Regions from separate parts of the Arthrobacter sp. NPDC056727 genome, predicted to be linked through region 3. Evidence: riboswitches for the same ligand, from Rfam matches in the RefSeq annotation. Region 3 holds a riboswitch; each other region holds the start of a gene.
What was found. Region 3 has a riboswitch for thiamine pyrophosphate ahead of thiO (glycine oxidase ThiO). Riboswitches for the same ligand answer to the same signal wherever they lie in the genome.
Positions count from the first base shown of each region.

Region 1: linked by a shared signal. The riboswitch ahead of thiC (phosphomethylpyrimidine synthase ThiC) and the one ahead of thiO (glycine oxidase ThiO) in region 3 are both predicted to bind thiamine pyrophosphate.
Region 2: linked by a shared signal. The riboswitch ahead of ACFRAH_RS10760 (bifunctional hydroxymethylpyrimidine kinase/phosphomethylpyrimidine kinase) and the one ahead of thiO (glycine oxidase ThiO) in region 3 are both predicted to bind thiamine pyrophosphate.

Region 1 is NZ_JBHTZA010000004.1:406-10,061, reverse strand. Features, by position in the region: gene ACFRAH_RS05005 (ammonium transporter) at 1-230, shown strand, start outside; gene ACFRAH_RS05000 (P-II family nitrogen regulator) at 227-565, shown strand; gene ACFRAH_RS04995 (glucose-6-phosphate dehydrogenase) at 636-2,012, opposite strand; gene ffh (signal recognition particle protein) at 2,096-3,676, shown strand; gene ACFRAH_RS04985 (alpha/beta fold hydrolase) at 3,733-4,467, shown strand; gene thiC (phosphomethylpyrimidine synthase ThiC) at 4,473-6,302, opposite strand; TPP riboswitch at 6,298-6,405, opposite strand; gene ACFRAH_RS04975 (amidohydrolase family protein) at 6,502-7,584, shown strand; gene ACFRAH_RS04970 (VOC family protein) at 7,664-8,539, shown strand; gene ACFRAH_RS04965 (hypothetical protein) at 8,628-9,062, shown strand; gene rpsP (30S ribosomal protein S16) at 9,256-9,656, shown strand, end outside.
Region 2 is NZ_JBHTZA010000008.1:202,082-211,737, forward strand. Features, by position in the region: gene ACFRAH_RS10720 (hypothetical protein) at 1-864, opposite strand, end outside; gene nadD (nicotinate-nucleotide adenylyltransferase) at 872-1,528, opposite strand; gene ACFRAH_RS10730 (hypothetical protein) at 1,542-1,766, opposite strand; gene ACFRAH_RS10735 (glutamate-5-semialdehyde dehydrogenase) at 1,845-3,194, opposite strand; gene proB (glutamate 5-kinase) at 3,221-4,318, opposite strand; gene obgE (GTPase ObgE) at 4,383-5,972, opposite strand; gene rpmA (50S ribosomal protein L27) at 6,090-6,353, opposite strand; gene rplU (50S ribosomal protein L21) at 6,413-6,721, opposite strand; gene ACFRAH_RS10760 (bifunctional hydroxymethylpyrimidine kinase/phosphomethylpyrimidine kinase) at 7,048-8,517, opposite strand; TPP riboswitch at 8,608-8,704, opposite strand; gene ACFRAH_RS10765 (Rne/Rng family ribonuclease) at 8,893-9,656, opposite strand, start outside.
Region 3 is NZ_JBHTZA010000025.1:22,969-32,624, reverse strand. Features, by position in the region: gene moeB (molybdopterin-synthase adenylyltransferase MoeB) at 1-868, opposite strand, end outside; gene ACFRAH_RS20100 (TetR/AcrR family transcriptional regulator) at 953-1,621, shown strand; gene ACFRAH_RS20095 (DUF3107 domain-containing protein) at 1,678-1,902, shown strand; gene ACFRAH_RS20090 (hypothetical protein) at 1,911-2,213, shown strand; gene ACFRAH_RS20085 (4a-hydroxytetrahydrobiopterin dehydratase) at 2,210-2,908, opposite strand; gene ACFRAH_RS20080 (thiazole synthase) at 2,967-3,761, opposite strand; gene thiS (sulfur carrier protein ThiS) at 3,767-4,003, opposite strand; gene thiO (glycine oxidase ThiO) at 4,038-5,414, opposite strand; TPP riboswitch at 5,405-5,526, opposite strand; gene thiE (thiamine phosphate synthase) at 5,554-6,258, shown strand; gene ACFRAH_RS20060 (ferritin-like fold-containing protein) at 6,268-6,954, opposite strand; gene ACFRAH_RS20055 (RNB domain-containing ribonuclease) at 6,996-8,522, shown strand; gene ACFRAH_RS20050 (DEAD/DEAH box helicase) at 8,827-9,656, shown strand, end outside.

The DNA.
Region 1 (9,656 bases), on a different contig from region 3:
GGGTTTCCCAGGAGCAGGAAGTGGTGGGCGTGGACCTGAGCCTGCATGCAGAGACCGCCTACGAGTTCGGCGTCGCCGGCCACGGCGGCAGCTTCCACCCCCTGCACGAACTGATCACCGGCAAGGTCCCGGCCGCCGGCGGCCAGACCAGCGGCACGGACACGGTTCCGGCAGGCGCGGATGGCAAGAAGGCAGAAGAAGCAACAGGTAAGGAAAGCGTGGGGGCATGAAACTGATCACAGCAATCGTTCGTCCGGAGAAGCTCGAATCGATCCGCGAAGGCCTGGAGGCCTACGGGGTCCAGGGCCTGACGGTCAGCGCGGCCAGCGGTTACGGCCGGCAGCGCGGCTACACCGAGGTCTACCGCGGCGCCGAGTACAACGTGGACCTGCTGCCCAAGATCCGCGTCGAGGTACTCGCTACGGACGAACAGGCTGACGACATCCTGGATGTCATCATCGCCAGCTCCAACACGGGCCGCGCCGGTGACGGCAAGGTCTGGACGGTCGATGTCTTCGAAGCAGTGCGGGTGCGGACGGGTGAACGCGGCGTAGCCGCCATCTAGCACCGCCCACCAGCCCAACGCCACGGGAGGGCCGGTCACCTTGCAACGGTGACCGGCCCTCCCTTGCGTTTTAAGCCGGTCCGGCCGAGCCCGCCCGGTATTCCTCCAGCGGAACCCTGTCTGCCGCCCAGGCCGCCAGCACCGGCTCGACGATCCGCCAGCATTCCTCGGCGGTGTCGCCCCGGACGGACAGCAGGGGATCCCCGGCCAGGACGCCTTCCAGGACTTCGCCGTAGGGCAGCAGTTCGGAGGCGTTGAGCTCGGCCACAAGCGCGGCCCGGTCCAGGCTGAAGATGTCCCCCGGCCCGTTGACATCGACGTCGAGTTCCAGGGTGTCCGGGCCGAACCCGATCCGGAGCGTGTTCGGAGTGTCCCTGCCCGTGAAGCCGGCGGGCAGGTGCGGGACCGGCCGGAAGGTGACCACCGCCTCCTTGCGCTTGGTCCCCAGGGCCTTGCCGGAGCGCAGGATGAACGGCACGCCCTTCCAGCGCCAGTTGTCGATGTCCACCCGCACCTCGGCCAGGGTTTCGGTTTTCCTGTCCGGGTCCACACCCTCCTCCGCGGCGTAATCGGGGACGTCCTTCCCGCCGAGGCTTCCCGCCAGGTAGCGCGCCCGCCGCGTACTGTCCGTGTAGGGCGGCTTGATGCTGCTGGCCCGCAGCACGGCGGCAATGGCATCGCGTAGGTCGCGCTCGCCGATGGTTGCCGGCGGCTCGATGGCCAGCAGTGCCATGATCTGCAGCAGGTGGCTCTGGATCATGTCGCGCAGTGCGCCAGCGGAATCGTAGTAGCGGGCGCGCCCCTCCAGGGCCAGGTCCTCCTCGAAGATGATCTCCACCTTGGCGATGTGGTGGCGGTTCCAGACCGGTTCCAGGAAGTTGTTCGCGAACCGCAGGCCCAGGATGTTCAGGACGGTGGCCTTGCCCAGGAAGTGGTCCACCCGGTGGATGTGGTCCTCCGGGACCAGCGTCAGCAGAGTCCGGTTGAGTTCACGCGCCGATTCCTCGCCGGAGCCGAAGGGTTTCTCCATGACGAGGCGGGTGCCGGCGGGGACCTGGTCCGGGCGCAGGATTTCGCAGGCCTTCTGGCTCACCTGCGGCGGCAGGGCGAAGTAGACGGCAACGGGCCCCTCAAGGTTGGCCAGGAGCTGCGCGAGCGGGCCGTCCGCGGTGACGTCGGCCTGGTGGTACTCCGTGGACTTTTCCATGGCCGCCAGCGCGTCCTTGCCGGCGTCGTCCGACGCCTGGGCGGCGGACTCAAAGGCTGTGTGCACACGTTCCTGCCACTGTTCCGGTGACCATGGATCCGAACCCGCCCCCACAAGCTTCAGGCCGCCGGCTCGCCCTGTGGCCACCAGCCTGGCAAGGCCCGGGAGGAGGAGCCGGCCGGTGAGATCGCCGGAGGCGCCGAGGATGAGCAGAGTCTTCACAGTCGTTTGGCCCGTCACCCTGCCAGCATGCCACCTGCAAGGCTGACTTGATACCCTAGATAGTCGAGTCCCGTACATCCACTGAAAGAAGTGCACGGCGCGTGTTCAATTCACTCTCTGACCGGTTGACAGCAACCTTCAAGAACCTCCGCGGCAAGGGCCGCCTCACCGAGGCAGATGTCGACGCCACGGTCCGCGAGATCCGGCGCGCCCTGCTGGACGCGGATGTTGCCGTGCCGGTAGTCCGCGAGTTCACCGGGCGGGTTCGTGAGCGGGCACTCGGCGCCGAGGTTTCCGGGGCGCTGAACCCCAGCCAGCAGATCGTGAAGATCGTCAACGAGGAGCTCGTTGAAATCCTCGGCGGCGAGACCCGCCGGATCCGGATGGCCAAGACCGGCCCCACCGTCATCATGCTCGCCGGCCTCCAGGGCGCCGGCAAGACCACCCTTGCCGGCAAGCTCGCCAAGTGGATGAAGGCGCAGGGACATAGCCCCATCCTCGTCGCCTGCGACCTCCAGCGCCCCAACGCCGTGACGCAGCTGCAGGTTGTGGGCAAGCGTGCCGGCGTTCCCGTCTTCGCGCCGCACCCGGGTGCCACCTCCGAACTCGAGCACCCGGCCGGCGACCCCGTCGCCGTGGCACGGGCCGGCGTCGAAGAAGCACGCCAGAAGCTGCACGACGTCGTGATCGTGGACACCGCCGGACGTCTTGGTGTTGACGCCGACATGATGGAGCAGGCGCGCCAGATCCGCCGGGCCATCGTGCCCAACGAAGTCCTCTTCGTCATCGACTCGATGATCGGCCAGGATGCCGTTAACACGGCCACGGCATTCGATGAAGGCGTGAACTTCACGGGTATCGTGCTGTCAAAGCTCGACGGCGATGCCCGCGGCGGTGCCGCGCTGTCCGTTTCGTCGGTCACTGGCAAGCCAGTGATGTTCGCCTCGACCGGTGAGAGCCTGGACGACTTCGAACTGTTCCACCCGGACCGGATGGCCTCGCGCATCCTGGACATGGGTGACGTCCTCTCCCTGATTGAGCAGGCCGAGAAGTCCTGGGACAAGGAAGAAGCCGCCCGGATGGCGAAGAAGTTCGCCGACCAGGAGGACTTCACCCTGGACGACTTCCTCGCCCAGATGCAGCAGATCCGCAAAATGGGCTCCATGAAGAAGATGCTCATGATGATGCCCGGTGCGCAGAACATCCGGCAGCAGCTGGAGCAGTTCGACGAGCGCGAGATCGACCGGGTGGAGGCCATTGTCCGCTCGATGACTCCGCACGAGCGCGTGGCGCCCAAGATCATCAATGGTTCCCGCCGGGCCCGCATCGCCCGCGGCTCGGGCGTGCACGTGTCCGAGGTCAACGGGCTGCTTGAGCGCTTCGCCCAGGCCCAGAAGATGATGAAGAAGATGGCCCAGGGCGGCGGGATGCCGGGAATGCCCGGCATGCCGGGCATGGGGGCAGGCGGTGCCCGCAAGGGCGGCAAGAACGCGCCCAAGAAGAAGGCCCGCTCCGGCAACCCCGCCAAGGCGGCGCAGGAGCTTCGCGAAGCGGAGGCCAGGCGGGCCGCCGGGACCAAGGCAGTGCCCACCGGAGCTGCCTTCGGCCAGCAGTCGGGCGATTTCGATCCGTCCGAGCTGAACCTTCCCAAGGGCTTCGACAAGTTCCTGGGCGGCAAATAGGGCGCACGGTCATGTCGGCCGGCGCCGATGTCAGACCGCTGCCATAAGGTTGGGTCATGTATAAGCAGCGGGTAGTCTTCGTCCACGGTGCCGGTACCTTCGGCTCCGCGGCGTGGCCGCGCCAGCACGGCATGGCCCTGCAGTACGACGCCCTGTTTCTGCGGCGCCACGGCTTTGACGCCGAGGCAGAGCCGCTGGAGTCCGACTTTGCCGAGGATGCCCGCATCGTGCTGCGTTCCCTGGCCGACGACGGCCGGGGAGCCGCCGGGGGCCACGTGGTGGCGCATTCGCAGGGCGCGATCGCCGCGATGATGGCCGCCGTCGAACGCCCGGACCTGGTCTTCTCGCTGACGCTCGTGGAGCCGGCCTGCCTGTCGCTCACCGCCGAATTGCCGGCGACCGCCGCACACCGGGCGCTGATGGAGCCGCTGTTCGAGGTCCGGCACCAGCTCGGCGACGACGACTACGAGCGTGAGTTTTTACGCCGCGCGTTCGCCGCGGACACCCCGGAGCCCAGTACCCCCGAGGCGAAACGCGCTGCCAGGCGGCTGCGCCTGCAGGCACCGCCGTGGCAGGCACCGCTGCAGATCGTGCCGGGCGTGCCCACCCTGGTCCTCACCGGCGGCTGGGAGCCGCTGTACGAGGAGATCGCCGGCTACCTGCGCGAAACCGGTGCCCTCCACCACATTGCTGCGGGAGGGCACCGGCCCCACGACTCACCGGAAGGTGACCGCTACATCAGGTCATTCATCGCAGAGGTCAGCCGGCGCCAGACGCCGAGAGCCTCTTAGAAGAATTACTTGCGGGTTGACTCGGGAAGCCGCAGCTCCGGAAGGTACACCTTCCCACCGGCAGCGAGGAACTCCTCGCTCTTCTCGCGCATGCCCTCGGCCATCTCCGCGAGGGCGGCCTGCGCTTCGGCTGAGCCGTACTCGTTCCGGATGTCCTGGCTGATCCGCATGGAGCAGAACTTGGGTCCGCACATCGAGCAGAAGTGAGCCGTCTTGGCGGGTTCCGCCGGGAGCGTCTCGTCGTGGAAGGACTCGGCCGTCACCGGGTCGAGCGACAGCGCGAACTGGTCGCGCCAGCGGAACTCGAACCGGGCCTTGGACAGCGCATCGTCCCGCTCGTTTGCGCCGGGGTGCCCCTTGGCAAGGTCGGCGGCGTGGGCGGCGATCTTGTACGTGATGACGCCGGTCTTCACGTCGTCCTTGTTGGGCAGGCCCAGGTGTTCCTTGGGGGTGACGTAGCAGAGCATGGCCGTGCCGTAGCGGGCGATTTCCGTGGCGCCGATGGCCGAGGTGATGTGGTCGTAGCCCGGTGCCACATCCGTGACCAGCGGGCCCAGTGTGTAGAAGGGAGCACCCTTGCAGAGTTCCTGCTGGCGCTCCACGTTCTCACGCACCAGGTGGAAAGGAATGTGGCCCGGCCCCTCCACCATCACCTGCACGTCGAACTCCCAGGCCCGCTGGGTCAGCTCGGCCAGGGTGTCCAGTTCGGCGAACTGCGCCGCGTCGTTGGCATCCGCCGTCGCGCCCGGCCGCAGGCCGTCACCCAGCGAGAAGGTGACGTCGTACTTCGCGAAGATCTCGCAGAGCTCGTCAAAGTGGGTGTAGAGGAAGTTTTCCTGGTGGTGTGCCAGGCACCAGCCGGCCATGATCGAACCGCCGCGGGAGACGATGCCGGTGACGCGGTTCGCCGTGAGGGGCACGTACCGCAGCAGCACGCCGGCGTGGATGGTCATGTAGTCCACACCCTGCTCGCACTGTTCGATGACGGTGTCACGGAAGATCTCCCACGTCAGCGCGTTCGCTTCGCCGTTGACCTTTTCCAGCGCCTGGTAGATCGGCACCGTGCCGATCGGCACGGGGGAGTTGCGGATGATCCACTCGCGCGTGGTGTGGATGTCATCGCCCGTGGACAAGTCCATCACGGTGTCCGCGCCCCACTGGGTGGCCCACTGCAGCTTGTCCACCTCCTCCGCGATGGAGCTGGTGACGGCCGAGTTGCCGATGTTGGCGTTGATCTTCACCAGGAACGCCTTGCCGATGATCATCGGCTCGGATTCAGGGTGGTTGATGTTGCTGGGGATGATGGCCCGTCCGGCGGCGAGTTCGCTGCGGACCAGCTCCACGTCGCAGTTCTCGCGGAGGGCCACGAAGCGCATTTCGGGCGTGATGACACCCTGGCGCGCATAGTGCATCTGCGTCACCGTCTTGCCGTCCGCCGCACGGCGGGGCACCGGCCTGGCGCCCTTCCATTCGGCGGAAGCCGCGCCGCGGCGCACGGCTGACTTGCCGTCGTCGAGCAGGTTGCGCTCACGACCGCCGTACGTTTCCGTGTCCGCCCGCGCCTCAATCCATTCCGCACGGAACGGTGCCAGGCCCACCACCGGGTCGCTGCCCGGACCCGCCGTGCGGTAAACGCGCAGCGGCTCGTTCTGCTCGCCGTTCGGTGAGGGCTCCAAGGCGATTTCCGTTACCGGAACCCGCAGGCCGTCGCCCTCCAGATAGGCCAGAGAATGGGATTTCAGCGACTGCGTGACGGCGACGGTGTCGTCTTGGGCCGCGTCATTTTGGGCCGCTTCATTTTGGGCAGGGCTCAGCTGTGATTTCTGGGTACTCAATTTACTGCTCACTTCCTTCGCCGGCATTACCCGGACAGGTTCAACGGTCGCAGGCTGCGCCAGCCTGATCTCAGCCCCTGCAGGGGCCCCCGTGTGGTCGTTAGACGAAGCTACCACAGCCCGGTTTGTGCCTGTCCATCTGTGAAGGAGGGGGTGCAGGGGGCCAATTAGGCTGGAGCCGGCCAATTAAGCTGGTGCCATGGCTCACATCATCGAATTCAGCGGACCCGTGCTCACAGCAGCGGATGAGGAACGCCGCGGGCTCTGGGCCGTGGACGGGAAACTGACGTTCAGCCGGCCGGCCCAGCGGCCGGACGCCGTCCTGGAGGGCTGGGTGCTGCCCGGGTTCGTGGATGCGCACTGCCATATCGGGCTGGGCCCGGAGGGGGCCGTTGAGGATGACGTGGCGTATGACCAGGCCATGACGGACCGCAACGCCGGAACCCTGCTGGTGCGGGACGCGGGGGTCGTCAGCGACACCCGCTGGCTGCAGCAGCGGCCTGATGCGCCGCGGATCATCCGGGCCGGCCGGCACGTTGCCCGGTCCCGCCGCTACCTTCGGAACTTCGCCGTCGAAGTTGAACCGGAGGGGCTGGTGGAGGCGGTACGCAAGCAGGCGAGGGAAGGGGACGGCTGGGTCAAGCTGGTGGGGGACTGGATCGACCGGGCCGCCGGCGACCTCGCGCCTTCCTTCCCTGCCGCGGCCGTGCGGGACGCCGTCCGGGCAGCCCACGACGAGGGGGCCAGGGTCACGGCGCACTGCTTTGGCGAGGACGCCCTGGATGACATGCTCGACGCCGGCATCGACTGCATTGAGCACGCCACGGGGCTGCTGCCCAGGCACATTCCCCGGTTCGTCGAGCAGCGGGTGCCCATCGTGCCCACCCTCATCAATATCGCCACCTTCCCCGACATTGCGGCCCAGGCGGAGCCGAAGTTCCCGGAGTATGCCGGGCACATGCGCGCACTGTGGGCCCGGCGCCGCGAGCGTGTCCTGGAAGCCTACGAGGCCGGCGTCGAAATCTACGCGGGAACTGATGCCGGCAGCGTGATTCGGCACGGACGCATTGCGGACGAAATCCTTGAACTTCACGCCGCCGGGCTGCCGGCAGCGGCGGCACTGGACGCGGCGTGCTGGCGGGCGCGCCGCTGGCTGGGAGCCGAGGGCGTGGCGGAGGGCGCGGACGCCGACGTGGTGGTCTGCCGCGAGGACCCGCGCGCCGTGCCGGAGACCATCCGAAACCTCAGCCATGTGATTCTGCGCGGCAGGATTGTCCGTTAGGAATAAATTGAAGCTTCAAGTAATTTAGAGATGTAGAGGCTACCGAAATCCGGTGGTCCGGACATTTCGGGAGTATTCAATGACAGCAGCAGACAGCAGCCAGGACTTGCTTCCTGCCGACCTCACCATGGGCACCGTCATGCTCAAGGTGGGCGACATGAAGGTCATGACCGACTACTACCAGCGCGCCCTCGGCCTCGACGTCGTCGCCGAGCAGGACGGCGGCCTCTACCTCGGCCGGCTGGCGACGCCGCTGGTGCACCTCGCTCCCGCTCCGGGCCTCAACATCCCTGGCAGCGGCGAGGCCGGCCTCTTCCACACCGCACTCCTGTTCGAGGACCAGTCCTCCCTTGCCGCCACCATTGCCAGCGCGGCCCGGTACGAGCCGCAGTCCTTTGTGGGAAGCGCTGACCACCTCGTGAGTGAGGCGTTCTATTTCACCGATCCGGAAGGCAACGGGATCGAACTCTACTGGGACCGCCCGCGCGAGGCCTGGTCCTGGGATGGCAAGAATGTCGTCATGGACAACGTGGCGCTGCCGCCGCAGAAGTACCTGCAGGACCACCTCACCCAGGAATCCGTGGCAGGCCAGCGCGGCGCCGACGCGGAGGTGGGGCACGTCCACCTGCAGGTGGGTGACGTGCAGTCCGCCCATGATTTCTACGTCGGAACCCTGGGGTTCGAAAAGACGGCGGGCTGGCACGGCCAGGCCCTCTTCGTGTCGGCCGGCGGCTACCACCACCACATGGCCATGAACGTCTGGAACAGCCGCGGCGCCGGGCCGCGCCGCGACACTCTCGGTCTCGGCGAGGTCCTGATCGAGGTTCCCTCGGGCGACGACGTCGGCGCCCTCGCCGACCGCCTCAGGATCGCCGGCGTCGAATCCCACCACACCGGCGCCGAGCTCCGCTTCGAGGATCCCTGGCGGAACCGGCTCCGCGTCGCCGTTCGATAAGCCCGGCGAACCCGGTTGGGTTAGGCTGGCATTCGAAGAGCCCCGGCGCTGCCGGGGCATGCGCCGCCGACGGAATGAGGACGAATCCATGGCCTTCACCGAAGTGTTTGTTGCCACCCACAATGACGCCCTCAAGCGCGCAGCGGCGCTGGAAGGCGGCGCCGCTGCCGGAGACGGCATCCGGATTGCGGGCATCAGTGATTTTGAGATCGAACAGCTCGGCGACTTCGCCGGCGCCGCGGTGCATGCCGCGGGCGCGGACTACGAGCTGGCCATGGTGGACGTGGCCAGCGACTCCCTGCTCGGCGTGCCCGCGGCGATGGTCCGGGCGCTGGCTGAGCTCCTCACCTATGAATCCGAGGGCGAGGGCAACGTTTTGGACGACGTGGCCGAGCGCTGGGCGGCCGAGGACGACATGCCGTTCGGTGCTTCGGAGGCCCGGAAGTACGTCCAGCAACTGGCGGAACTCGCCGGCACCGTGGACGAAAACAGCAGGACCGGCCTCTACGTCTGGTCTTCCTAGCCTGCAATAAGAGTCCGTCCGCATGTCAAGTCGAAATAACGCGGACGATCTGGCACAATAAACAGGTACTCGATCTGCGTGGCCCCTCTCTCCGCGTCCGGATCCTGTCCTTTTCGAACCCCCAAGTACGGCCCGCCCCACGGGTGCAGAACGCGGGTTCAACCCCGTTTCAGAAACAGGAGTGACCACAAAAGTGGCCGTAAAGATTCGCCTTAAGCGCTTCGGTAAGATGCGCGCACCGTACTACCGCATCGTTGTTGCCGACTCGCGCACCAAGCGTGATGGCCGTGCCATCGAAGAGATCGGCAAGTACCACCCCACCGAGGAGCCCTCGTACATCGAGGTCAACTCCGAGCGTGCACAGTACTGGTTGTCCGTCGGCGCGCAGCCGTCGGAGCAGGTTGCTGCGATCCTCAAGATCACCGGTGACTGGCAGAAGTTCAAGGGTCTGCCGGGCCAGGAAGGCACCCTGAAGACCAAGGCCGACAAGGAAGCATTCGTTGCTCCGGAGAAGGGTTCCGTGATCATCCCGGAAGCCATCACCAAGAAGGCCAAGGCATCGGAAGCCCCCGCCGAGGCTGAAGCAGAGACCAC
Region 2 (9,656 bases), on a different contig from region 3:
ACCGTCTTGCCCGCCCTGCTGGGGCGTGGTCTTTTCGGCGAGCTTCTGTTTGGCCATGGCCCGCTTGTTAAGCACAGCGGCGCGCTCGGCCAGGGCAATCTGCTGGGCCAGGATTTCCGGATCCACGGCCTCCGGATCAGTTGCCGCGATGTGCTCCATCTTGGCGATCTGGTTCTTGGCCTGTTCGGCGAGGAGGGCACGCGCCTCAAGTGCCTGCTCCACCGTCATGCCTTCGGGCAGTTCGCCTCCGGCCTCAGCCGCGGGCCGCGCAGCCGGACCGCTGGAGGGCTGGCCTGCCGGCCTGGATCCGGCGGCGGGAGCGGATTTGCTGGCCGTACCGGACGAATTGTCGGACGCCGCGGCGGGCGATGACCCGGTGGAGGCCCCGCCGTCGGCCGTTGGCACCACAGGCATTGCCGACGTAACCGCCTGCTCTTTGAGCTGCATCAACCGCAGCTGGCGGCGCGTGGGCGGGCCGCCGCCGGAAAGCTGCTCTTCCTTTTCGGCCAGCTCCTTGATGGTCCGCAGGGCCGCCCTGTCGCGGGCACGGATTTGGGACGAGCGTTCGGCGGCTGAACCGGCCGGCGGCGAGTCGACGGGGCCAGGGGCGACCCGGCGCACGCGGCCTGTGGCGTCTTCCCGTGTTCCGTCTCCGCCGGCACGCGGCGAGCCGGTCTTCTCCGGGCCTGCGGAAGCTGACGCGCCCGGGCCCGTGGTGGCTGGACGCTTCGAGGCAGGCGGTTTTGAGGCAGGGGCTGTCTCGCCGGCACCCGGAGGGGCGGCGTTCCGGTTCTCGGCCAGGGCTTCATCCCGGGCCTTGCGCAGTTCTCGGCGGCTGCGGATCGGTGGCTGTTCCTGACTCATCTCAAACTCATTCAGTGCTGGCTGGATCGTTTGTCTCGGTAGTTTCGGAGCTGCTGTTCCCGGCCGGTGCGGCGTAGAGCCCGTATTTCGCGATGTACTGCACCACGCCGTCCGGCACCAGGTACCAGACAGGGTTGTGCGCGGCAACGCGGGCGCGGCAGTCAGTGGACGAGATCGCCATCGCGGGGACCTCGAGCAGGCTGACGTCCTTTCGGCCCATGCCATCGAGCTCATGGCCTGGCCGGGTGACCCCCACGAAGTGGGCCAGCGACCACAGCTCGTCGATGTCCTTCCACGACAGAATCTGCGCCAGTGCGTCAGCGCCGGTGATGAAGAACAGATCTGCGTCAGGCCGCTGCGTCCGCAGGTCGCGGAGGGTGTCGATGGTGTACGTGGGCCCGGGACGGTCCACATCAACCCGGCTGACGGTAAACCGCGGGTTCGACGCCGTGGCGATCACCGTCATCAAATAACGGTGCTCCGGTTCGCTAACCTTCTTGGTGGACTTCTGCCATGGCTGGCCCGTGGGCACGAAAACGACTTCGTCGAGGCCGAACTTGGCGGCCACTTCGCTCGCGGCCACAAGGTGGCCGTGATGGATGGGATCGAACGTCCCGCCCATCACGCCCAGCCGCAGCCGGCGCCGCGTATCCTTGTGGTGCAGTGCAGCGGAAATCTTAGTGGCCCTGGCCGTGGTCGTGCTTGTTGGGGTGCTGGCGGTGCGGGTCCGAGTGCTCGTCAACCGCGGTGTGGCGGTTGCCCAGGTTGGTGTAGGAGAGGGTGACGAACATCAGCACCACGAAGAGGGCGAACATCGAGAGACCGAAGACCCACGGCTCGGCCCACAGGGGCGCCCTTTCCTCGTGTTCGGCAACTGACGCGGCAATCTGCTGGAGCAGCATTTTCTCCCCTAGGAATAAAAGGATGACGACGGCGGAAATTCCCGCCGGTCTGGACTTCTTTACTATGTTACCGCTATGTCAGGAGCGGACTTGGCCCTCGCCCTGGACAATCCACTTCGTGGTTGTCAGCTCGGTCAGGCCCATCGGGCCACGGGCGTGAAGCTTCTGCGTGGAGATGCCGACCTCGGCACCCAGGCCCAGCTCGCCGCCGTCGGTAAACCGCGTGGACGCGTTCACGATCACCGCGGCGGAATCGATTTCCGCGATGAAGCGCTCGGCGTTTCGCAGGTCGTTCGTCAGGATGGCTTCGGTGTGCCCCGTCGACCAGGTGCGGATGTGCTTCACGGCGTCGTCCAGGCTGTCCACCATGGCCACGGCCAGGTCCAGGTCCATGTACTCGGTGGCCCAGTCCTCTTCCGTGGCCGGCAGGGAATCCACCGATGCGGGGAGCGCTGCCCGGACGCGGTCATCGGCGTGCAGCCGGACACCCGCTTTGGTCAGCGCGGCGGCCACCGCGGGCAGAACCGTGGAGCCGGAGTGCACGAGGAGCGTCTCCACCGTGTTGCAGACGCTGGGGCGCTGCGTCTTGGCGTTCAGGAGAATCTCCACTGCCATGTCTTCGCTGGCTGATTCGTCGATAAAAATGTGGACGTTCCCCTCCCCGGTCTCGATGACCGGAACGGAGGAGTTGTTGACGACGGTCTGGATGAGTTCACGGCCGCCGCGCGGGATCAGTACGTCGACGCGACCGCGGGCACGCATGAGCACGCTGGCGCCCTCGCGGCCGAACTGGTCCACGGTCTGCACGGCGTCCGCCGGCAGGCCCACGGACTCCAGGGCATCGCGCAGCACACGGATGAGGGCCTCGTTGGTGAAGGCGGCCGCGGAACCGCCGCGCAGGATCACGGCGTTGCCGCTCTTGAGTGCCAGGCCGGCGATGTCCACGGTCACGTTGGGACGCGCCTCGTAAATGGCTGCCACCACGCCCATGGGAACGTTGACCTGGCGCAGGCGCAGGCCGTTGGGCAGGGTCTGGCCGCGCACCACGTTGCCCACGGGATCGGGCAGCCCGGCCAGGTTCTCCAGGGCGTCGGCGAGGGCGGCGATGCGGGTGTCGGTGAGCGTCAGCCGGTCCAGGAGGGCCGCGGACGTGCCGTTGGCGCGGCCCGCCTCCACGTCCTTGGCGTTCGCGGCCAGGATCTGCTGCTTGTTCGCGAGCAGGGCGCTGCCGATGGCGCGCAGGGCCTTGTCCTTCCAGGCCCGGTTGGCACGGCCCATGCTGCGGGCGGCCTGGCGGGAACGGTCGGCAATTGCGTGGACGGCAGATTCGACCTCTGCAGGCGTGGGCTGGCTGTCTGCCGGCAGGGTGGGGACCTTCGTAGCGTCGTTGGATGTCTCAGCTGCTTGGTTCATCAGTGCCTCAGTCATCATTCAAGTCTAGGCGAGTCCGGCGCCTAGACCAGAACCAGGTCGTCAACGTGAACAACTTCACGGTCGAACCCGCGGCCCAGGGCCTCGCCGAGCTCCACGGTGGACCGTCCGAGCATCTGCGGGAGTTCGGCTGCGGAGTAGTTCACGAGTCCGCGGGCGATGACGGTGCCGTCCGGCGAAACCATTTCGACGGCGTCGCCGCTCTCGAAGTTGCCTTCAACGGAGGTGATGCCTGCAGGCAGCAGCGAGGTGTGGTTGTCCCGCACGGCCCGCACGGCGCCGGCGTCCAGGAACAGCCTGCCCTGCACGTGGGCCAAATGCGCGAGCCACATCATCCGGACGGACTTGCGTGCGCCGTTGACAGTAAACCAGGTCCCAACGTCATCGCCGGCCAGCGCCGCGGCGGCGTTCGAGGTGGACGTGACGAGCGCCGGGATGCCCGAATCAGCAGCCATGAGGGCCGCTTCCACCTTGGTCTGCATGCCACCGGTCCCCACGCCGGCTTTGCCGGTCTTGCCGATGGAGACGCCGTCGAGGTCCTCCGGACCGTCCACTTGGGGAATCCGCTTGGCGCCCTGGGCGGGCGGGCCGTCATACAGGGAGTCGACGTCGGACAGCAGCACCAGCGCATCGGCGCGCACGAGGTGCGCTACGAGAGCTGACAGGCGGTCGTTGTCACCGAAACGGATCTTGTGGGTGGCCACCGTATCGTTCTCGTTGACAACGGGAACGACGCCGAGATTCAGCAGCCGGTTGAGGGCACGGAATGCGTTTTGATGGTGGCTGCGCCGCATGAGGTCATCGGCGGTGAGGAGCACCTGGCTGACAGTGACACCGTGGGCGGCGAAGGCGTGGGTGTAACGGGCCATCAGCAGACCCTGCCCCACACTGGCCGCGGCCTGCTGCGTGGCGAGGTCGCGGGGGCGCTTGGCCAGGCCCAGCGGTGCCAGGCCGGCCGAGATGGCTCCCGAGGAGACGAGGATGATCTCGGTTCCCGCGTTGCACTTGGCGGCCAGCACGTCCGAAAGCTCGGTGAGCGCCTCCTCCGATATTCCGCCCTTGATGCTGGTAAGGGACGACGATCCTACTTTGACCACAATCCGGCGTGCCCTGGCGAGCATGCTGCGGTCGTCGGTCCTGGGTTCCTCGATGACAATTGCGGAAGAATCGGTCACGTGTGCGGGTTCACTCCTCATGTTCGGTGTTCAGCCCGCTCTCCTTGAGGGGCTGGGCAGCCCGGCGGGCGCTGACGGACTCGGTCCAGATGCCGGCTTTGCGTTCGGCTTCCAGCTCTGCCCGTGCCGCCGCCTTCGCCTCGCGCCGTTCGATCTGTTCCTCGCGCTTCTGGCTGCGGGTGGGACGGTCACCGATGTCAGCGAACCGGACGTCCGTGCCGCGCGGCGAGGCGAGCAGCTCGGCGCCTGCCATCATGGTGGGCTCCCAGTCGAACACCACGCCGTCGTCCTCGCCGATCACCACGGTGTCGCCGGGCTTGGCGCCCTGCTTGAACAGCTCGGTTTCGACGCCGAGCCTGGCCAGGCGGTCAGCGAGGTAACCAATGGCTTCCTCGTTGGTAAAGTCCGTCTGCTTGACCCAGCGCACGGGCTTCTCGCCCAGGACGCGGAACAGCGGCTCCAGGTTCTTTTCCTCGCGGCGGATCCGGAAGCCGGTCTCGTTGACGGCGCGGGGCCGCAGTACCGGGGCATGTACCTTCGGTGGTGCGGCTTCCACGGTGTCACGGGCGGCCTTGACGATCTCTGCCATGGCGAAGCCGAGCTGGCGAAGGCCTTCATGGCTCGTGGCTGAAATTTCGAATACACGGTAGCCGCGGGACTCCAGCTCCGGCCGGACGAACTCGGCCATGTCCTTGCCGTCCGGCAGGTCCACCTTGTTGAGTGCCACGAGCCGGGGGCGGTGGTTGAGCGGGACAACTTCGCCGTTCGTGCCGGCGTAGCTCGAGTCCACCGCATATTTTTCGAGTTCGGTTTCGATAATTGCGAGGTCGGAGAGCGGATCTCGGTCAGATTCCAGCGTACCGCAGTCCAAAACGTGCACCAAAGCCGCGCAGCGCTCGACGTGGCGGAGGAAGTTGTGGCCCAGGCCCTTGCCTTCGCTTGCGCCCTCGATGAGTCCCGGAACGTCGGCAATGGTGAAACGGACGTCGCCGGCCTGGACCACGCCCAGGTTGGGGATGAGGGTGGTGAAGGGGTAATCGGCGATCTTCGGACGGGCGGCGGACATGGCCGCGATCAGGCTGGACTTGCCGGCGGAGGGGAAACCCACCAGGGCAATGTCCGCGATCGACTTCAGCTCCAGGACGATGTCACTGGCGTCACCCTCGATGCCGAGCAGCGCGAAACCTGGCGCCCGGCGCTTCTGCGAGGACAGCGCGGCGTTGCCCAGGCCGCCTTGGCCGCCGGAGGCCGCGATGAACTCGGTGCCTTCGCCGACGAGGTCAGCCAGGACCTTTCCGTCTTTAGTCTTGACGACGGTGCCCTCGGGTACCGGGAGCACCAGGGTTTCGCCGTTCTTGCCGCCGCGCCAGTCGCCCATGCCGGGGCCGCCGTTCGTGGCGTGCCGGTGCGGGGCGTGGTGGTAGTCCAGCAGCGTGGTGGTCTGCGAATCAACGCGAAGGATGACGTCGCCCCCGTCGCCGCCGTTGCCGCCGTCGGGTCCGCCGAGCGGCTTGAACTTCTCACGGTGAACGGAGACACAGCCGTGGCCGCCGGTACCGCCGGATACGTGCAGTACTACCCGGTCTACAAAGCTCGCCACGTGAATCTCCTCTGTTGCTGAATCCGGCCGCCCTGGACGTCCAAATCGATTGTAATGCGGTTAAAAGAACAGTGGAGCGAGCCATCATGGCCCGCTCCACCGGTTCAGAACTTGTTGTTACTCTGCAGCTGCAGCAGCAACGATGTTGACGACCCGACGGCCGCGGCGTGTGCCGAATTCAACGGCACCTGCCTGCAGTGCGAACAGGGTGTCGTCGCCGCCACGGCCAACGCCCGCACCGGGGTGGAAGTGGGTGCCGCGCTGGCGGACGATGATCTCGCCAGCGGAAACTACCTGGCCGCCGAAGCGCTTGACGCCGAGGTACTGGGCGTTGGAGTCACGACCGTTGCGAGTGGAGCTCGCGCCTTTTTTGTGTGCCATTTGAAATGCCTGCCTTTAATTCTGGTGAAACTGCTGGGAGCCTGTTCAGTAACCGGTGGTTACTTGATGCCGGTGATCTTGACCTTGGTCAGTTCCTGGCGGTGACCCTGGCGCTTCTTGTAACCGGTCTTGTTCTTGAACTTCTGGATGACGATCTTCGGACCACGGAGGTCCTGGAGGATCTCAGCCGTAACAGTCACCTTGGCCAGGTCAGCAGCTGCGGACGTGACCTTGTCACCGTCTACCAGGAGCAGCGCGGGCAGCTCAATGGTGCTGCCAGCTCCACCGGCGACGCGGTTCAGGGTAACGAAGTCTCCAACAGAAACCTTCTCTTGGCGGCCGCCTGCGCGGACAATCGCGTACACCACTTGGGAACTCACTTCTCTCGACGTTTATTACTAAATTTGCGTGCGGAACCCGGGTCCGGAATTGGCCTGGTTCTCGCTGTGCCTCAACGCCGTGGATTTCCCGGGGGAACCCGTGAGCTATCCCAGGAACAAGTCCGACTGGACGTCCCGGGTCATAACCCAAGTGTTGGCGTAAGCACCGAAGATCCAGAATACGCTAATTCCGTCGTCGGCCGCAAATGAGGCTGGCACCGGCGGGTTGCCCGTGATAGGCGCCACAGAGGCCGCCGTTCCGGACATCCGGTGCCGTGCGCGACTATCCTACCCGTAGGAGGACCCGCTTTCGTTCAGCTGTGCCGGGTCGGCGCGTCGAAGAACTCCACTTCGAACCGGCATGACTGCCGGAAGGCGGTGATCATCGCGTTCCGCTCCCCCGCCGACGCGGCGCGGCCGGCGTCGTCGGCTATTTCTATGGCCCGCAGGGTGGCCGCAGCGAAGTCCTCATCGGCATATGTCCGCAGCCACTCGGCGTACGGATGCCCGGCATGCGCCCCGGCGGCCACGTACTCCGCTTGCAGCGTCTCCCCCACTTCGGCGTACAGCCAGAAGCAGGGCAGGACCGCGGCCACCAGCACGGCGTAGCTGCCGCCCGCCGAGGCCGCCAGGAGATGGTCGACATAGGCCTTCGTGACCGGTCCCAGCTCCGTCTGCACTGTGCGCGTGCTGAGCCAGTTGCGGTGCAGTTCCGATTCAACTTCCAGGCATTGCTGGGACGACCGTGCCCAGAACAGCTGCTCGGCCTCGGTCGGGGCCAGGGCGCTGGCCCGGGCGAGGACGCGGGAGTAGCCGTTGAGGTAGATGGCATCCTGGGCGAGGTAGTAGGCGAATTCCTTCTCTGCAAGAGTGCCCTCGGCAAGCCCGCGGATGAAGCCCAGGCCGTAGATGGCTTCCAGATCGGCCAAGGTCTCGCCACGCAGCTGTTCTGCGAACGCGCCCCTCCGTTCGGGCTGGGCCAGATGGTGGAAATGGTTGATCGGTCCGTTGCCGGCACCGACCTCCAGCAGCCCGGATGTGCGGAGCGCCCCGGCGAGCCATGGCTTAACTGCACGCAGTGACGCCTCCCAGTCACCCAGCCGTGCCTGCGCGGTGGCCATGGCCGACGAGAGTGAGCATCCGGTGCCGTGGCTGTTCCGCGTGGGGATCCGCTCGCCCGCAACCTCCACCACCTCCGCGGACAGAAGCCCGGCGGTGTTGACGAGGGCGTCAGGGCAGGTTGAGCCGTTCAGGTGCCCGCCCTTGACGAGCACCGTGGCACCTGTCTGGTCCGCGAGGCGCCTGCCCTGGTCGAGGGCGGCGGCCCAGTCCGCGGCTTCCGGTTCCCCGAGCAGCATGGCCAGTTCGGGAAGGTTGGGGGTGATCAGGTCCGCGAGCGGCAGCAGCTGCCGGAGGGCAGCCTCCGCGGACTCCTGCAAAAGCCGGTCACCGCTGGTGGCCACCATCACCGGGTCCAGAACCACGACGCCGGGCCGCACCTTTTCGAGCCAGCTGCGGACAGCGCCGATCACCTTGTCATCGCCCAGCATGCCGATCTTTACGGCGTCCACCCGGATGTCGTCGCTGACAGCGTCCAGCTGGGCTGAGAGGAATGAGGCCGGCGGAACGTGCACGCCGCTCACGCCGGTGGTGTTTTGGGCGGTCAGGGCGGTTATCGCCGCCATCCCGTAGCCGCCGTGGGCAGCGATGCTCTTCAGGTCGGCCTGGATGCCTGCGCCGCCGGACGGGTCCGAGCCTGCGATCGCAAGGACCCGGGGAACCATGCGGGAGGCCGGAACGACCGGTGCCGCGGTTTCCAGCAGTGAATTGGCGGCGGCCGCGGGTGCGGGCAGGAGCGATGCTGATGACAGTGCTGTTGACAAAGAAGACATCCCTTCGCCGGTGCTAACCGGACAGGTTCAACGGGTTTGGATCTCAGCCGGCCCGTGCGCGGCACCCCGTGTCAGTCCTCCAGCCTAGCCGGTCGTCCGGCACAAGGCACCGAATTTCGTGTTTGCGACAGACCGGCGGCCAGAAGGCAAGGAGCCGAAAAGTCCCGGAACACGAAAGGCCTGGTACACGAAAGGTCCGGCACCGCAACGGCGGCGCCGGACCTTCCTTGTGGACTCAGGGGTCAGTCATTCCGGACCCCGGCCGGCTCAGAGTTCGGAGGCGGGAACACCGACCCCCAGAATGATCGGCTCGCCGGCCGGCCGCGTAGCCGCCTTGGCCGCGTGCGAATCGCCCGCCTCGGGTGCCTTGGCCTCGTGCGAGTGCCCGGCGGCGGCTGCCGGAGCAACCTCGTGGTGCTCCACGGATGTTTCGTTGGCTGCACCCTGGGGGCGGCTGGCGCTGCGGTTGCGGCGCGGACGTCGCCCGCGGGACGGCACGGCGGAGCTTTCGGCAGGCTGGCTTTCCGGCTGCCGGGCCGGCGGCAGTTGAGTTGCCGGCTGTACCGGCGCTTCTTCCTTCTCGGCGGGGGCAACCGGGCTGCCGAGGTGCGCGAAGGCCTCCTCCAGGCGGTCCAGCGTCAGGGCCGGCGCTTCCTTGGCCGGCTCTTCGCTGTGATCCACAAACGGAAGAATCACTTTCTCGCCGCCGAACGTCAGGACGGCTCCGGGACGCCCGGAGACGCTCTCCGTTTCCGGGGCACGGTGCACCACAGGGCTTTCCGGCGCGGCGGCCGCAGGTGCGGCCGGGCGCGTGGCTTCCCCTGGCGCTGCGGCGCTGTGCGCTGCCTCCTCGTGCAGGTGTGCGGCGTGCGCGGCTGCTGCGATGTTGGCGAGGGCAGCGCGCGTCGCTTCTGCCTTCGCGTGGCGCTCGGCTTCCGACGGTTCGGGGTGGTGCAGCGCCGCGGGGACGGCCGGCGCAGACTCTGACGGCTGTCCGCCCTTGCCGCGGCGGCGTTTCCGCTCCGGCCGGG
Region 3 (9,656 bases):
GCTCCGTGTCGGTTGTCTCCGCCGGGGCGATGCCGCAGAACGCCTCGTAGTCGGTCAGTTCGGTGATCCGCGGGGCGTCGGGGTCCTTGGCCACCCGGATCTCGCGCCAGCTGCCGCCCAGGGCGTCGTACAGCGCCACCCGGCCCAGCAGGGAACGCCCGACGCCGGTTATCAGCTTGACGGCCTCCGTCACCATGAGCGATCCGACCGCCGCGCACAGCATCCCGAACACGCCGCCCTCACCGCACGAGGGAACTTCACCGGCCGGCGGCGCCTCCGGATAGAGGTCCCGGTAGGTGGGCCCGTGCTGCTCCCAGAAGACGCTGACCTGCCCGTCGAAGCGGAAGATCGATCCCCACACGTAGGGCTTGCCGAGGATGGCAGCGGCGTCGTTGACCAGGTAGCGCGTGGCAAAGTTGTCCGCGCCGTCCAGGATGAGGTCGTAGTCGGCGAAAAGCTCCAGTGCGTTGGAGGCGTCGAGCCTGGTGTTGTGCAGGCGGACGTCCACCAGCGGGTTCAGTTCCGCGATGGCATCGCGGGCAGACTCGATCTTGGGCCGGCCGACGTCCCGCACGCCATGGATGATCTGCCGCTGCAGGTTGCTCAGGTCCACGGCGTCATCGTCGATGATGCCGATAGTCCCCACGCCGGCGGCGGCCAGGTACAGCAGCGCCGGCGAGCCCAGGCCGCCCGCGCCGATGACCAGCACCCGGGCGTTCTTCAGCCGCCTTTGGCCCAGTGCGCCGATTTCGGGAATGATGAGGTGCCGGGAATACCGCTCCACCTCTTCGGTGGAAAGCGCGGGCCCGGGATCGACAAGGGGGCCCGGGAGCGTGCGGACTGTATTTGCGGTGGACGGAGAAGCCATACTTCAATGTATGCCTGAAGATACCGCGCGGTCATATTACCCCCGGGTAAAGTGAAGTTAACTGAAAAGGAAAGAAGGCCAACAGTGGTTCATCATGCACCGGTTGATCGAACTCAGGCCGCGCAATCCAATGCCGGCACGGTCCGCGCCCCCGGCCAGCGCTCCGCCAGGCTGCCGCGCGATGAGCGCCGTGCCCAGCTGCTGGCCGCAGCCCAGGAGGTCTTTGTCGCCAACGGCTACCACGGTGCTGCGATGGACGAGATCGCGGAGACGGCCCATGTCAGCAAGCCCGTGCTTTACCAGCACTTCCCCTCGAAGCGGGAGCTGTACCTTGCCCTGCTGGACAGCCATCTCGAGGCACTGACCGAGCTCATGCTCGGGGCCATGAACTCCACCACGGACAACAAAGAGCGCGTGCAGGCCGTCATGCGCGCGTACTTCCGCTTCATCGACAGCGACGACCAGGCACACCGGCTGGTGTTCGAGTCCGACCTCATCAACGATGCCGACGTCAGCTCGCGCCTGGAAACGTTCAACAAGACGTTCGCGGAGGCCATCGCGCGGATCATCGCCGAGGACACCAAGCTGCCGCTTCTGGAGGCGCAGCTGCTGGGACGCGGCCTGGCCGGCATGGCCCAGGTCAGCGCCCGCTACTGGCTCGAAACGGACGGCAACCTCGACCTCGATGTGGCCAGCGACCTGATTTACCGTTTAGCTTGGCGCGGAATCTCTCGCTTCCCCAAAGAGACCTAGACTACAACTGAAACTACCTTTGAAATTTCAACCTTGACTGGCTGGGAGGCCCTGCTGTGGAAGTAAAGATCGGCATTCAGAACGTCGGCCGTGAAATTGTGCTGGAATCGGCTCAGGATGCTGACGCTGTAGCCAAAACCGTGGCCGAGGCCATCGCCAAGGGCAGCGAGCTGCGCCTGAACGACGAGAAGGGCCGCCAGATCATCATCCCGGCCAATGTCCTCGGCTACGTCGAAATCGGCGCAGAGGAAGTGCGCCGGGTCGGCTTCGGCGCCCTGTAGGCCCAGCCGTGCTGTCCCTCGCGATCGTGCTCCTGGTGACTGCCGCGGCCGGCTTCATCGTTTGGGCCAACGACAGGCGCCACACCAAGTACGGCGTCCTCCTGCCGGCCGGTACCGCCGCGGCGGTGGGCATGCTCGCCTGGATCATCTGCATCTGGGCGGGGCTGGGCTACCAGCCGGGCTTGACGTGGATACCGTGGGTCCTTCCCATGGTGGCCGGAAGCGGTGCCGCCCTGGCTGTTGCGGTCTACCTGGGCCGTGCGCGCGCCAGGCAGGACACCCAGCGGCTGACGGCAGCGCTGAAGATTTAGCCGGCTTCAGGTCCGGCAGGCTCTTCCGTGCCCAGGTCCGGCCCGTGGCCTTCCTCGGTGCACAGGCAGAGCCGGTTTCCCTGGGCATCAGTGACCACCACCCAGTTGGGTGCGTGGTCACTGTTCATTAAGGCCCCGGTTGCTGCCGTCTTCTCCAGGGCGGGGGCCGACTCGGCCTTCGAGCGGTGGATGTCCAGGTGCAGGCGGTTCTCGTTCGGAGTCGGGGTTTCCTGGAACCACAGGCCGGGTCCGCGGCCGTACGGGTCCACCAGGTCCCCGAACCGGCCCTTCCGGTAACCCAGGGCCACGCGCCAGACCTCGGAGATCTCCGCCGCGTCAGCCGTGTCGATGCCGATGTCCACTGACCGGTAGAGCCCGGGCTGGGCTTCGGCGCCGGCCGCGCCCGCGGCAGCACTGACCGAGGCGGCGGCTCCGGTGTCCCGGGTGGTCACCTCGCCCCCAGCGTCGTGGGAGCTGAACCGGATGAACACGCGGTTGTATCGCCAGTCCAGGTCCGGATGGTGGTCCAGATCCTCTGCAATACGCCCGACGGCGGCAATCAGCTCAAGCGCGACGGCCGCCGTCGGCGTTTTATAGACGGTGACCAGTCCGCCCAGCCGGTAACGCCAGTCCGGAAGGCCGGCGAGCGCTTCGTCGATCTGGGGTCGGGTGAGGATGCTGTCCCTGGCGGCCACGGCTGGCTCCTTGGAAGTACCTGGAGAGCCTGCCCGGAACCGTCAGGGCTGACCGGGCTTAGAGGAACTCCGCCCGGCCTTCCATGGCCGACGACGCCAGTGCATGCTCACGGCGCGGGATCCGCCCGCCCGCACGCGCCAGCCTACCGGCGATGACAGCGTGTTTGAAGGCCTCGGCCATGACTGCGGGGTTCTGCGCACGGGTGACGGCCGTGGCCAGCAGCACGGCATCGCAGCCCAGCTCCATGGCAAGCGCCGCGTCCGAGGCCGTACCGATTCCTGCATCCAGGACCACGGGAACGGACGCCCGGGAGACGATCAGCTCGATGTTGTGCGGATTGAGGATGCCCAGGCCGGTGCCGATCGGTGCACCCAGCGGCATGACGGCCGAGGCTCCCAGGTTTTCGAGCCGGAGCGCCAAAACGGGGTCGTCGTTGGTATAGGCGAAGACCTTGAAGCCGCGGTTGACCAGCTGCTCGGTGGCATCCACGAGTTCCACGGCATCCGGCAGCAGTGTGTGCTCGTCCGCGATGACCTCGAGCTTGACCCAGTCGGTCTCCAGCGCCTCACGCGCCAGCTCGGCCGTCATGACCGCGTCCCGGGCCGTGAAGCAGCCGGCCGTGTTGGGGAGGACGCGGATGTTGTGGTCCACCAGCAGCTGGAAGAGCGAGCCCGTTTCGGCAGGCGAATAGCGCCGCATCGCAACAGTTGTCAGCTGGGTGCCGGATGCAACCAGCGCCGTGCCGAGACCGTCCAGGCTCGGAGCGCCCCCGGTGCCCATGATGAGCCGCGACGCCAGCTCCACCCCGTCAATGACCAGGCTGTCTGCTGTTTCAATCAATGTTTCTGCCATCATGCTCATCCTCCTTGGACTGCCGTGACGAGTTCGATCTCGTCGCCCTCGGCGAGGGCGGTGCTGTGCCACTGGCTGCGCGGCACCACGGCCGCGTTCCGGGCCACCGCAACTCCCAGCCGGCGTCCGTCGGCGGCCTGTCCGCTGGCGGACAGGCGGCGTCCCGTGACCTGGCTGACAAGTGTGGTGACCGAGGCGCCCTCGCCTACTTCCTGTTCAATACCGTTCAAAGTGATGTTCATGCTGATTCCTTGTTTGGGTCAAATGTGACGTGCGTCATGCCGGAGTGCCCGCGGCGGCCGGGGTCACCCGCGGTGGTCGGTTCGGCGCCTGGCCCGGGACCGGGGTGAGCCCCGCGGCAGCGCCCCGGGCATCCGGGATCCCGGGGGAAAACCGGGCCGGCCGGAACGCGGCCCAGCGTGGGTCGGTAATGCCATCCATGAGCTGGCGGCAGATCGCCGCGGCGGCCGGGGTCAGCAGCACGCCGTGGCGGAAGAAGCCCGTGGCGATGATGAGGCCCGCCACGTCCGTGCCGGCATCCTGCCCACGTGCGGGTACGCATGCAGGCACACGGCCCAGCAGGGGCGCGTTGTCCGGAGTGCCCGGCCGTGCCCGGGCGGTGGCTTCGAGCAGTTCAAGTTCGGCGACGGCCGGCAGCAGCGCCTGCGCGTCACGAAGCAGCTGGTAGACGCCGCCGGCGCTGGTGCCCGGCACGCCGTCCTCGCGCTGGGTGGCACCGATCACCACGGTGCCGTCCTGGCGGGGCACGATGTAAACCGGGACGCCCCGCACCATGCCCCGGACGGTGGCAGTAAGCAGGGGCTGCAGGTGCGCGGGGACCCGGAGCCTGAGGATGTCCCCATGGACCGGGCGCAGCGGCAGCTGGAGCCCGTCCGGCAGGTGCTGCAGGTGCGCCGCGGCCAGGCCGTTGGCCACCACCGTCTCGGCCGCCCTGACAGTTCCGCCCCCGGCCAGCCGGACCCCGCAGACACTGCCGCCGTCCCAGAGCAGGCCGGCGGCGTGCTCCCGCACCGCGAACCCGTCGGCCGCCGCAATCTCCTGGCGCAGTAACTCCTGGCCAGAGCCGGCCAGCCCTGCGGCCAGCGCTTTCACAAGCCTGCGCGGATCCACCTGGTGGTCCGCCGGGATGTCCAGGGCGCAGGAGATTCCGGGGCTGAGCAGCGGCTCCCGGGAGCGTGCCTCGCGGATGGTCAGCGGTTCAACATCCAGGCCGTGGGTCCGCTGCACGTCCCGCAGGTCCATCAGGGCGCGCCGGTCGGCGGGATCCGCACCCAAGGCAAGGGTCGGCGTCGTGAGATACCCGGCGTCCCCGCCGGCAGTGAGCGTGGCGGCAAACTCCGGCCACCTGGCCGAGGACTCCAGCATCAGCTCCAGGAGCCCTTCCTCCTGGTAGTGCAGTTCGCTGACCGGGGCGAGCATCCCGGCCGCAGCCCAGCTTGCGCCGCTGCCGGGGGCTTCATCGATGAGCACCACCGAACGGCCGGAACGCCGCGCCTCCCAGGCGATGCCGTGGCCCACCACGCCCCCGCCGATGACGGCCACGTCTGCCTCGACTACTGTGCTGGCCTCAGCTGGTGTGCCGGTCTCAACTGATGTGGCGGCACAATCGTCGCCGCTGGATTCAGGATTCATGATTTCCTTCCCTACGCCGGTACTAACCGGATCAGGTCAAGCGGTCGGCTCTGACGCCCTCTCAGCCCTGCGCCATTTATGACATCGGCAACGGGCTCCCGCGGTACCTGCCCAGTTTAGAGGAACTAAGGTGGTTGCCATGACCGAGCACTCTGCCCACACCGCCGCCCGCCTGTACCTCTGCACCGACGCCCGCAAGGACCGCGGGGACTTTGCGGACTTCGTGGACGCGGCGTTTGCCGGCGGCGTAGACATCATCCAGCTGCGGGACAAGAGCATCGAGGCGGCCGAGGAACTCGAGCTGCTGGAGATCGTCCACGCCGCGGCCCGCAGGCACGGACGGCTTTGGGCCGTGAACGACCGCGCCGACATCGCGTCCATCGCCGGCGCACCGGTGTTCCACATCGGCCAGAAGGACCTGCCGCTGCGCGCTGCCCGGAAGCTGCTGCGCGATGCAACGGTGATCGGGCTGTCCACGCACAGCACGGAGCAGATCGATGCCGCCGTCGCCGCCGCCCACGGGCGCAGCGGCCTTGACTATTTCTGCGTCGGCCCGCTCTGGGCCACCCCCACCAAACCCGGGCGCGCCGCCGTCGGACTTGAGCTGCTGACCTATGCGGCGGAGGCTGTGCGCACCGCGAACGAGGAACGGGTGGGAGGCCTGCTGCTGCCCTGGTTCGCGATCGGCGGGATCGACCGAACCAACGTCGAGCAGGTCCTGGCAGCCGGAGCCAGCAGGATCGTCGTCGTCCGCGCAATCACGGAGGCGTCCGACCCGGCCGCGGCGGCGGCGGAACTGCTCGACGCGCTCGACGCAACGTCCCCGGCAGCCATCGCGCGATAGCCCGGCGCGCTACCCGCTCAGGCCCAGCTGGACCATCCGCTTGGAATGGTTTTCCGCGACCTCGGCGGTGATGCCGCGCACCAGTTCCCGTGCGGTGGCGTCCGTGGCGCCGGGTTCCGCCTCGACGAACAGTTCGCTCAGAAAGGCGTGTTCGTGGCCCACCCGCTGGGCCTGCGTGATCGCTTCACCGAGGAGGCGGCGGCCCCACAGCGCCAGCCTGGACGCGAGCCGGGGGTCGTCGGCCAGCGCTCCCCTGAGCCGCTCCCGGAGGACTGCCGTGGCCTCCTCGGACGACTGGATCTGCTCGATGACCTCCCGGGTTCCGGCATCCACGAACCGCGCGACAGCCTGGTAAAAATCGGCGGAAACGGTGTCCGCCACATACGCCTTCATCAGGGATTCGTACCAGTCCGCCGGGCGGGTCCGTTCGTGGAAGTGGTCCACGGCCGACTGGAACGGCAGCATCGCATCTTCGACGTCCACACCCATCTCCGCCAGCTTGGCACTCACCAGTTCGTAATGCTGGAATTCGATGACGGCGATCCTGCCGAGCACGGCACGGTCATGAAGCGTGGGCGAGTAGCGGGCGTCGGAGGACAGCCGTTCGAACGCGGACAGTTCGCCGTAGGCCATCACACCGAACAGGTCTGCAACGAAGCGGTCGTAGCGTGCGGTGCCAGCCGAGGATGTGCCCATAATCCAAGACTAACGGCGCAATTCGGGCTAACCTGATTTTCGTGTCACATCATCGGCTGTCGCCCAGCGTCCACGAGCAGACCAACGCGCTCGCGGACGCCCTGAGCGCGCTGCGGACGGAACTGGAGCTTCCCGGGGAGTTCCCCGAGGACGTGCTCAAGGAGGCCGAAGCCGCCGTTGCCGGCCGGGAATTCCCGGCCCTGGACCTGACCGGGGTGGAGTTCCTGACCATCGACCCGCCGTCGTCCACCGACCTTGACCAGGCCCTCTTCATCGAACGGCGCGGGGACGGCTACCGGATCCTTTACGCCATTGCCGACGTTCCGTCCTTCGTGCAGCCGGGCGGCGCGCTCGACGCCGAGACCCGGCGCCGCGGGCAGACGTTCTACGCCCCGGACGGCCGGATCCCGCTGCATCCGGAGGTCATCAGCGAGAACGCCGGAAGCCTGCTGGCCGGGCAGCTGTGCTCGGCCTTCGTCTGGGAGTTCGAGCTCGACGCCGCCGCGGAGGTGGCGTCCGTGCTGGTGCGCCGGGCTGCCGTGCGCAGCCGGGCCAAGCTCAACTACAAGGGTGTCCAGGCGGACCTCGACGCCGGCACGGCCCCGCCCATGCTCCAGCTCCTGCGCGAGGTGGGGCTCAAGCGCGTGGACCTGGAGCGCGCCCGCGGCGGGGCCAGCCTGAACATGCCGGAACAGGAGATCGTCCAGCTTCCCGACGGCGGCTACCGGATCGTGGCGGTCCCGCAGCTTCCGGTGGAGGACTGGAACGCGCAGATTTCGCTCATGACCGGGATGGCTGCAGCGTCCCTGATGCTCGAGGGCAAAGTGGGGATCCTGCGCACCATGCCGGCCCCCGATGAACGCTCACTCAGCCATTTCAAGCGGCAGACAGCAGCGCTCGGCAAGCCGTGGGACGGGCAGGAAAGCTACGGCGAATACCTGCGCACCCTCGACCCCACCGACCACCGGCAACTGGCCATCCTCCATTCGGCCGGCATGCTGTTCCGCGGAGCCGCGTACACGCACTTCGACGGCACCGTTCCGGAGGACGCCGTCCAGTCGGCCATCGGCACGGCGTACGCCCACACCACCGCACCGCTGCGCCGCCTCGTGGACCGGTTCGTGCTGGTCATTTGCGAGGCACTGAGCAACAACCGGCCGGTGCCCGGCTGGGCCCGCCAGGCGCTGCCCTCACTGCCCGAGATCATGGCGTACTCGGACCAGCTGGCGGCACGGATGGAACGCCTGGCGCTGGACACCGTGGAAGCCGCGCTGCTGATCAACCACATCGGGCAGGAGTTCGACGCCGTGGTGATCTCCGGGTCAAAGCCCGCCAGGAACGGCAACGGGAACGGCAATGGCAACGGGAACGGCGCAACCGGCGGGAACGGCAAGGGCCTGAACGGCAAGTGGACCAACGGGTCCGGCCCCTCAGGCGTGGTCCAGATCGCCGAACCGGCAGTAACGGCCCGGTGCGAAGGCGAAATGGAGCCCGGCACCAAGGTCCGGGTCCGGCTCATCTCCTCCGACATCACAACCCGGGAAATCCGCCTCGAGCTCGTCGACTGACCCGCTGCGGACGGCAGGTGCTGGCCCCTGCGGCGGCGTGAGTCAAGGAAAACACGGGTTTGCCAGTAGACTGGGTGGGTAGTAATGGATGCCCGGTCGTTGATTTCGTCGATTTGAATTCAACAAGCCCGCCCCTACGCGATCTTGAGTACCACCCGCCGGTCCCCAGTGCCGGCAATTAGATAGCCCGCGATCGGCTTCCACTGGAATTGCTTGCGCGCCTGAGCGTGCTCCGGAACGGCCCCCGCGGCCGCCGCCGTTGAGCAGGCGGCGCCAATGCCTAAATGAATAAGGAAACTCCCCTGTGAGTGAATTGCATACCCACCAGCTGCTCTCCGATGACACCGGCACCGAGACCATCGAGCCGGAAGAGACCATCATCTCGGACGAGAAGCCGCACGAAATAGCCGAAAAGTCGTTCGCCGACTTCGACGTCCGCGCCGACATCGTCGAATCCCTGGCGGACGCCGGCATCACGCACCCCTTCCCCATCCAGGCCATGACGCTGCCCGTCGCGCTGTCCGGCCACGACATCATCGGCCAGGCCAAGACCGGCACCGGCAAGACCCTCGGCTTCGGCATTCCTGCGCTTCAGCGGGTGGTGGGCCGCGACGACGCCGGCTTCGACAAGCTGCCCGCACCGGGCGCACCGCAGGCCATGGTGATCGTTCCCACGCGTGAGCTCGCCGTACAGGTTGCCAACGACCTCCAGACCGCCTCCCGCAAGCGCAACGCCCGGATCGCCACGATCTACGGCGGACGCGCCTACGAGCCGCAGATCGATGCGCTGCAGAAGGGCGTCGAGGTTGTGGTCGGCACGCCCGGCCGCCTGATTGACCTCTACAAGCAGAAGCACCTGGTCCTGAAGAACGTCAAGATCGTGGTGCTGGACGAAGCTGACGAAATGCTGGACCTCGGCTTCCTTCCCGACGTCGAGACCCTCATCGCCGGCACCCCCGCCGTCCGCCAGACCCTGTTGTTCTCCGCCACCATGCCCGGCCCGGTCATCGCGATGGCCCGCCGGTACATGACGCAGCCCACCCACATCCGCGCCGCCGATCCTGACGATGAGGGCCTGACCAAGCGCGACATCCGGCAGCTGATCTACCGCGCCCACAGCATGGACAAGACCGA